Regions from separate parts of the Arthrobacter sp. SE2 genome, predicted to be linked through region 1. Evidence: riboswitches for the same ligand, from Rfam matches in the RefSeq annotation. Region 1 holds a riboswitch; the other holds the start of a gene.
What was found. A riboswitch is a leader RNA that binds a small molecule or an ion and turns the genes downstream of it on or off. The one in region 1 is predicted to bind glycine.
Positions count from the first base shown of each region.

Region 2: linked by a shared signal. The riboswitch ahead of AC4CS3_RS09895 (amino acid permease) and the one ahead of lipA (lipoyl synthase) in region 1 are both predicted to bind glycine.

Region 1 is NZ_JBZAYA010000015.1:2,603-6,010, reverse strand. Features, by position in the region: gene AC4CS3_RS18160 (anti-sigma factor family protein) at 1-38, shown strand, start outside; gene AC4CS3_RS18155 (methylenetetrahydrofolate reductase) at 74-886, opposite strand; gene lipA (lipoyl synthase) at 903-1,928, opposite strand; glycine riboswitch at 1,978-2,080, opposite strand; glycine riboswitch at 2,082-2,180, opposite strand; gene AC4CS3_RS18145 (DUF7336 domain-containing protein) at 2,665-2,871, opposite strand.
Region 2 is NZ_JBZAYA010000006.1:2,809-6,216, reverse strand. Features, by position in the region: gene AC4CS3_RS09895 (amino acid permease) at 1-1,194, opposite strand, end outside; glycine riboswitch at 1,246-1,354, opposite strand; glycine riboswitch at 1,356-1,453, opposite strand; glycine riboswitch at 1,677-1,777, shown strand; gene gcvP (aminomethyl-transferring glycine dehydrogenase) at 1,940-3,408, shown strand, end outside.

The DNA.
Region 1 (3,408 bases):
AGAAGATGGTCGCGGTGATTTCGGTCCCGGGGAGCTAGGGGTTCCCGGAACCTAGGTGGTCAGCGGTGAGCGGTCAGGCGGACGCTGGCTCGCTGGCCTCAGAATCGGGCAGATCGCTTCGCTCCCAGGTGGGCATGTCCAAGCGGTTGAAACTGTAGAGGTGAATTCCCGCGACACCATCCGGGTGCGCCATGAGTTCGGAAACCAGGCCTTCTGGTGAGTACTTGTCCACGCCTAGGAGCTTGCGGGCAAGGGTTCCTTTATTGCTGAGGAACTTCAGGGACGTCCCGACGCCGATCTGGGTCGCCAACGCCAGCAGTTTTGTCCGCGGAACGGCTCCGGCAACACCGGCCCACAGCGGCAGTTCGAGCCCTTCGCGGCGCAGGAGTGCTGCGTAATCGAGGACCTTCGGGGCGGAGAAGCACATTTGCGTGACAACGTGCGTGGCCAGGCGTTGTTTCGCCAACAGGGCATCCAGCAAGTCCAGCCCGCTCACGGAAGGATGCCCCTCGGGGTAACCGGCGATGCCCGCGGTGATGCTACCGGCGGAGTACTCGGCGATGTCCGCCAAGAGGGGAAGGCTTGATCGATAGGGGCCGGCACCTTGCGCTCCGTCTCCGCCGATGGCGAAGACCTCCGTGATCCCGGCGGCCTCGCAATCCCGGAGGATGCCGGAAAGCTGCGCCCGGTGCTCCAGCCCGCGTGCCGAGAGGTGCGGAATCACGTTGTAGCCGAGAAGACTGAGCTCGACGGAAGCCTCTATGGTCCGCGCGATGCCGTGATGGGGCAGGCAGGTAACGGTGAGCGTAGTGGAAAGCGGCACAGCGGCCTGGACTTTCTCAACGATTCCGTCCGAGGGAATGATTTCAATCCGGGTGGGGAACATGCTGGCTCCTTGCGGATCAGGCCGTCGCGTGGTGTGCGAGGAGGGTGCGTGCTTCCTGGCGGGTGGTGCCGGAGTCCTGGATGCCTTCGGCGATGTGGGCCAGGTGGGCGGGGATTTCGCGGCCTTTTTTGCGCATCGCGGTGGCCCAGAGGCGTCCGGCGCGGTAGGAGGAGCGGACCAGGGGGCCGGACATGACGCCGAGGAAGCCGATTTCCTCGGCTTCGGTGGCGAGGTCGACGAATTCCTGGGGTTTGACCCAGCGGTCCACGGGCAGGTGCCGTTCGGAGGGGCGCAGGTACTGGGTGATGGTGATCAGGTCACAGCCCGCGGCGTGCAGGTCGGCCAGGGCTTCGGAGATCTCTTCCCGGGTTTCGCCCATGCCCAGGATCAGGTTGGATTTGGTCACCATGCCGGCGGCCCGGCCCTGGGTGATGACGTCCAGGGAGCGGTCGTAGCGGAACGCGGGGCGGATGCGTTTGAAGATCCGGGGCACGGTTTCGACGTTGTGCGCGAAGACCTCGGGGGCGGAGTCGCAGATCGCACTGATGTGTTCGGGTTTGCCGGAGAAATCGGGGATGAGCAGTTCGACGCCGGTGCCGGGGTTCAGTTCGTGGATCTTGCGGACGGTTTCGGCGTAGAGCCAGACGCCTTCGTCTTCCAGGTCATCGCGGGCGACGCCGGTGACGGTGGCGTAGCGCAGGGCCATGGCCTGGACGGAGCGGGCGACCTTGGTGGGTTCGAACATGTCCACGGGGGAGGGTTTGCCGGTGTCGATCTGGCAGAAGTCGCAGCGGCGGGTGCATTCGGAGCCGCCGATCAGGAAGGTCGCTTCCTTGTCTTCCCAGCACTCGAAGATGTTCGGGCAGCCGGCTTCCTCGCACACGGTGTGCAGGCCTTCTTTTTTCACGAGGTTCTTCAGGCCCACGAATTCAGGGCCCATCTGGACCTTGGCTTTGATCCACTCGGGCTTGCGTTCGACCGGGACGGCTTTATTGCGCTGTTCAACGCGCAGCAGCTTACGGCCTTCAGGTGCCAGGGTCATGAGGAACTCCATAATTCAGGTGGCGCGGACGCACCACGATGATTCGGTTCCTCCCCGCTCTGTATTGGACCTGAGAGTTTCCGCGTCCCGCCTCGCGGCTGGACGCTTGCACCGTCGGTGAGCCCGGTTGCCCGGGCTGCTTTCCAGAGTTGCCTTGCCGCGGCGGTACATGGGCCTGAGAGATTCCTGGGGAGGATTTGCTCCTACGGCGCCTGCTGAAACGTACCGGCAGGGCTCTCCCGCCGCAGATCATAAGCACATGCCGCCTTTCGGTGACACGTCTCACATGATATCCGGTGCCTGTGCGGTGCGCAAAGATGCGGCCTTTTCCAGCCGGGGCTCCCCGGACTTGGCTGGATGGCGTTCAGTGTTTCGCGCTGGGTTCGGCGAGGCACCGTTAGCGTACTTCCATCACGCAGTGTCAAGGGTTTTGCTCTTGCTTGAGCCAGTCGATATGCAAAATTGAGTGCTCGAAAACAACAAATTGAGTAGTGTTTGGATTGGGGATTGAGTATCGGGAAAAATCTAGAGGTCGAAATAACCGAGTACCGATTCTAGAATTCCGCGATAAAGTCCTCCGACCTGTTTAATAAAAGGTTTTGCTTAATTTGCCTTTTCTGCATAATTTAATCGTTGAGCATTTGCTTCAACGGGCGTCCCCCCGATAACACTGGCAGGAGGACAGCGTGAATCCAAAGTCAAGAACCTTAAGAATGACCGGTGCAGTTGCCGCCAGTCACTGGTCGCCGGGGCCGAAACTCGCGTGTCCAGGTCCCCTGTTGTAGCGGTATCCGATCTCATAGCGGGAGTAAATGACACCTCTGGCGTACTCATGCTTGATTTCCTCGGCGAACTCTTCCGCCTCGTCTTGAGATGCGAAGACGCCAAGCACGGCATTAAATGGTTCCTCTTCATCGTGTTGGACGATCCACACCGCAGCCATGCTGACAGGGTACCTGAAAACTTGAGCGCCTTGACCTTTTTATAACGCCCGGTTGTCTTATCGGACCGTTTTACGCATAGCAAATAGCAAAGGGAGCCATGAACAAAATATCCGTACTTGCCACGTCAGCCCTGTTGCTGGCCTCGTTGTTCGCGGCAGGGCCGTCAACTGCCCTTGAACAGTCGCCGAAGGCGCCAGATGCCCCGGCCGATGCTCCGGCATATGACCCAAAGGTCGCGGCACCGAAACCTGGCGACCTGACCTGGGCCGAGGTAGCCACACTCGGGGAGAGCTTGGGAACGTTCACCAAAGAGACACCGCAGAACCAAACCTTGAAGGAAGTCGCTGCTCCCGCCACCGTGTCGCCGATCGCCGGTACAAGCGGCCAGCGTTGCACCATTGACACCGGAAACGTTTATAAACGGACATCTGGGAGCATCTATCCGTATGGAACTGTTGGCGGTCACCCAAAGACGACCTGCAATGTCTTCATGATCAGCATCTCCCAGACTACAACTCTGTATAAGACGGTCTGGT
Region 2 (3,408 bases), on a different contig from region 1:
CGGGCGACGACGACGGAATGCGATGTAGCTGGCCAGGATGATGGACCAGACGAAGACGAAGCAGACGGCGGACACGGTGGTGACCATGTCAAAGGCCTTGCCGACGTCCTGTCCCGCGTACATCAGGACGACGCCGGAGAGCAGCAGCACGCAGGAGAGGAACAGGGCGTTGCGGGGAACCTTGCGCCCGGATAGGCCACTGAACAGGGCCGGGGCGTCGCCCTCCTGGGCCAGGCCGTACACCATGCGCGAGGTGGAGTAGATGCCGGAGTTGGCCGAGGACATGGCCGAGCTGAGCACCACCAGGTTCACCACGGTGGCAGCGGCACCCAGTCCAGCCAGGGAGAACATGGCGATGAAAGGGCTGTGGCCGGCGGCGAACTGGGTCCAGGGCGTGACGGACATCAGGATGATGAGGGCGCCCACGTAGAAGAGGAGCACGCGCACTGGGATGGAGTTGATCGCTCTGGGCAGGTTCTTCTCCGGGTCCTTGGCCTCTGCCGCGGTGGTGCCCACGAGCTCAATGCCCACGAAAGCGAAGACGGCAATCTGGAAGCCAGCCACGAAGCCCATGAATTCGTGTGGGAAGAAGCCGCCGTGGCTCCACAGGTTGCTGAAGCTTGCCGGTCCGGCGTCGGACTGGAAACCGCTGAAAATCATGAACAGGCCCACAACGATCAGTGCCGCAATCGCGATGATCTTGATGAGAGCGAACCAGAATTCTGTCTCGCCGAAGGCCTTCACCGTGGTCAGGTTCAGTAGCAGCAGGATCGCGATGGTGGCCAGGCCCGGAATCCACAGCGGGAGGCTCGGCCAGAGTTCCTTCGAATAGCCGGCGATGGCGATGACGTCCGCTATGCCGGTGATCACCCAGCAGAACCAGTAGGTCCAGCCGGTGAAGAAACCTGCCCAAGGTCCCAGCAGGTCCGCGGCAAAATCGCTGAAGGACTTGTAGTGCAAGTTGGACAACAACAGCTCGCCCATCGCCCGCATGACGAAGAACAGCATGAAGCCGATGATCATGTACACGAAGATGACCGACGGGCCGGCCGCGGAAATGGTCTTGCCCGAACCCATGAACAGGCCAGTGCCGATCGCCCCGCCGATAGCAATCAGCTGGATGTGCCGGTTGCTGAGCTGGCGGTCAAGATGTGGTGTTTCGACGGCTTTGGCGGGCGGATGATGAATCGTCATGAGGAACTCCATCGTTCAAGTGGCATTAGCGTGCCACGATGATTCGGGGTTCCTCCCCGCTCTGTCTTGGACCTGAGAGATTCCGCGGCCCCGTGCTTTCGCATGGTTCCGCTTTGCACCGTCGGTGAGCCCGGGGTTCCCAGGCTGCTTTCCAGAGTTGCCTTGCCGCGGCGGTACATGGGCCTGAGAGTTTCCTGGGGAGGATTTGCTCCTACGGCGCCCGCTGAATGTACCGGCAGGACTCTCCCGCCGCAGATCATAAGCAGTATTCAGTTGGGTGAAGAGAATCGCGGATGTGGAGGATTGGCCTCTTCCGGGCGGCCACCGATTCAGTGTGGGATAGCTCACTAAGAAATGTCAATTCGGCCTTTGCTTCGTCACCTCGGTGCCCGCTGAGCGCCGTTTTCGAACCAGATGTTGCCCCGACTCTGACGTTGTGTGTATGGTGTGAGCCGAATCACCCCAAATCTGAATATGCCTTTCGAACCGTGGCGGGAGAGTCCTCCCAGTCATCAACCGGGCAGGCGCCGTAGGAGCAAATCCTCCCCAGGAATCTCTCAGGCCCCCGTACCGCCGCGGCGAGGCAACTCTGGAAAGCAGCCAGGCTTCGGTCCGGCTCACCGACGGTGCAAGCGGAACACAACGTGACAATGCGTTCTGCGGAATCTCTCAGGTCCGATACAGAGCGGGGAGGAACCCAAACCGAAGCCGTGCCATTGTGGTCGGCCCTACCTTGGAGTTCCTTTTGACTGTTCAATCAACCCCCACCGCTTTTGCAGACCGACACATCGGCGCGCGACGGCAAACCGATGTTGACATCATGCTCAAAGCTGTCGGCTACGACTCCGTTGACGGCCTGGTGGATGTCGCTGTCCCCGATTCCATCCGCCAGGACGTCGCACTCAGGCTGTCCAAGCACGGCACCGACGCCCTCAGCGAGGTCGAAGTCCTGGCTGAACTTCGCAAGCTGGCGGCCAAGAACAAGACGGCTGTGCAGATGATCGGCCAGGGCTATTACGACACCGTCACTCCGCCGGTGATCCGCCGCAACATCCTCGAATCCCCGGCCTGGTACACGGCCTACACGCCCTACCAGCCGGAAATCTCCCAAGGCCGCCTCGAAGCCCTGCTGAATTTCCAGACCATGGTCCAGGACCTCGTGGGGCTGCCCATCGCCAACGCCTCCCTCCTGGACGAAGCCACCGCCGTCGCCGAAGCAGTCCTCATGATGCGCCGGGCCAACAAGAACAAGACGGCCCACGACGGCAAGACCGTCCTCGACGCCGACTGCCTCCCGCAGACCATCGCCATCGTGAAGGGCCGCGCCGAGGCGCTGGGCTTCGAGGTGGAGATCGCGGACCTGTCCCAGGGCCTGCCCGACGGCGAGATCAACGGCATCGTGCTGCAGCAGCCGGGCGTTTCGGGCCGGGTGTTCGACCACTCCGCCGTGATTGCCGCCGCCAAGGAACGCGGTGCCCTCGTCACCGTCGCCGCGGACCTCCTCGCCCTCACCCTGATCACGCCTCCGGGCGAGCAGGGTGCCGACATCGCTGTCGGCTCCACCCAGCGCTTCGGCGTTCCGCTGTTCTTCGGCGGCCCGCACGCCGCGTACATGGCTGTGCGCGAAGGCATGGAGCGTACACTCCCGGGCCGCATCGTCGGCGTTTCCAAGGACAATGCCGGCGTGCCCGCCTACCGCCTCGCCCTCCAGACCCGCGAGCAGCACATCCGCCGCGAGAAGGCGACGTCCAACATCTGCACCGCGCAGGCACTGTTGGCGATCGTTTCCTCGATGTATGCCGTCTACCACGGACCCGATGGCCTGAAGGCGATCGCCGAGACCGCCCACAACCACGCCCGCACGCTCGCCACCGCGCTCAAAGTCGCCGGCCGCGAACTCGTCTCCGATTCCTTCTTCGACACCGTCACCGTCCGCGTCCCCGGCAAGGCCGGGAAGGTCATCGCGGCCGCCGAGGCCAGGGGCATCAACCTGCGGATCATTGACGCCGACACCGTAGGCGTCTCCGTTGACGAAACCACGACGTCGGAAGTGCTGTCCGCAGTTGCCGTCGCCTTTGGCGCCGGTCCCGTGAAGACCGCTGCCGGCTTCGAGTTGCCGGAGGCCGTGGTCCGCATTTCTGATTTCCTTCGGCACCCGGTGTTCAACACGCACCGTTCCGAAACGCAGCTGCTGCGCTACATCCGCAAGCTTTC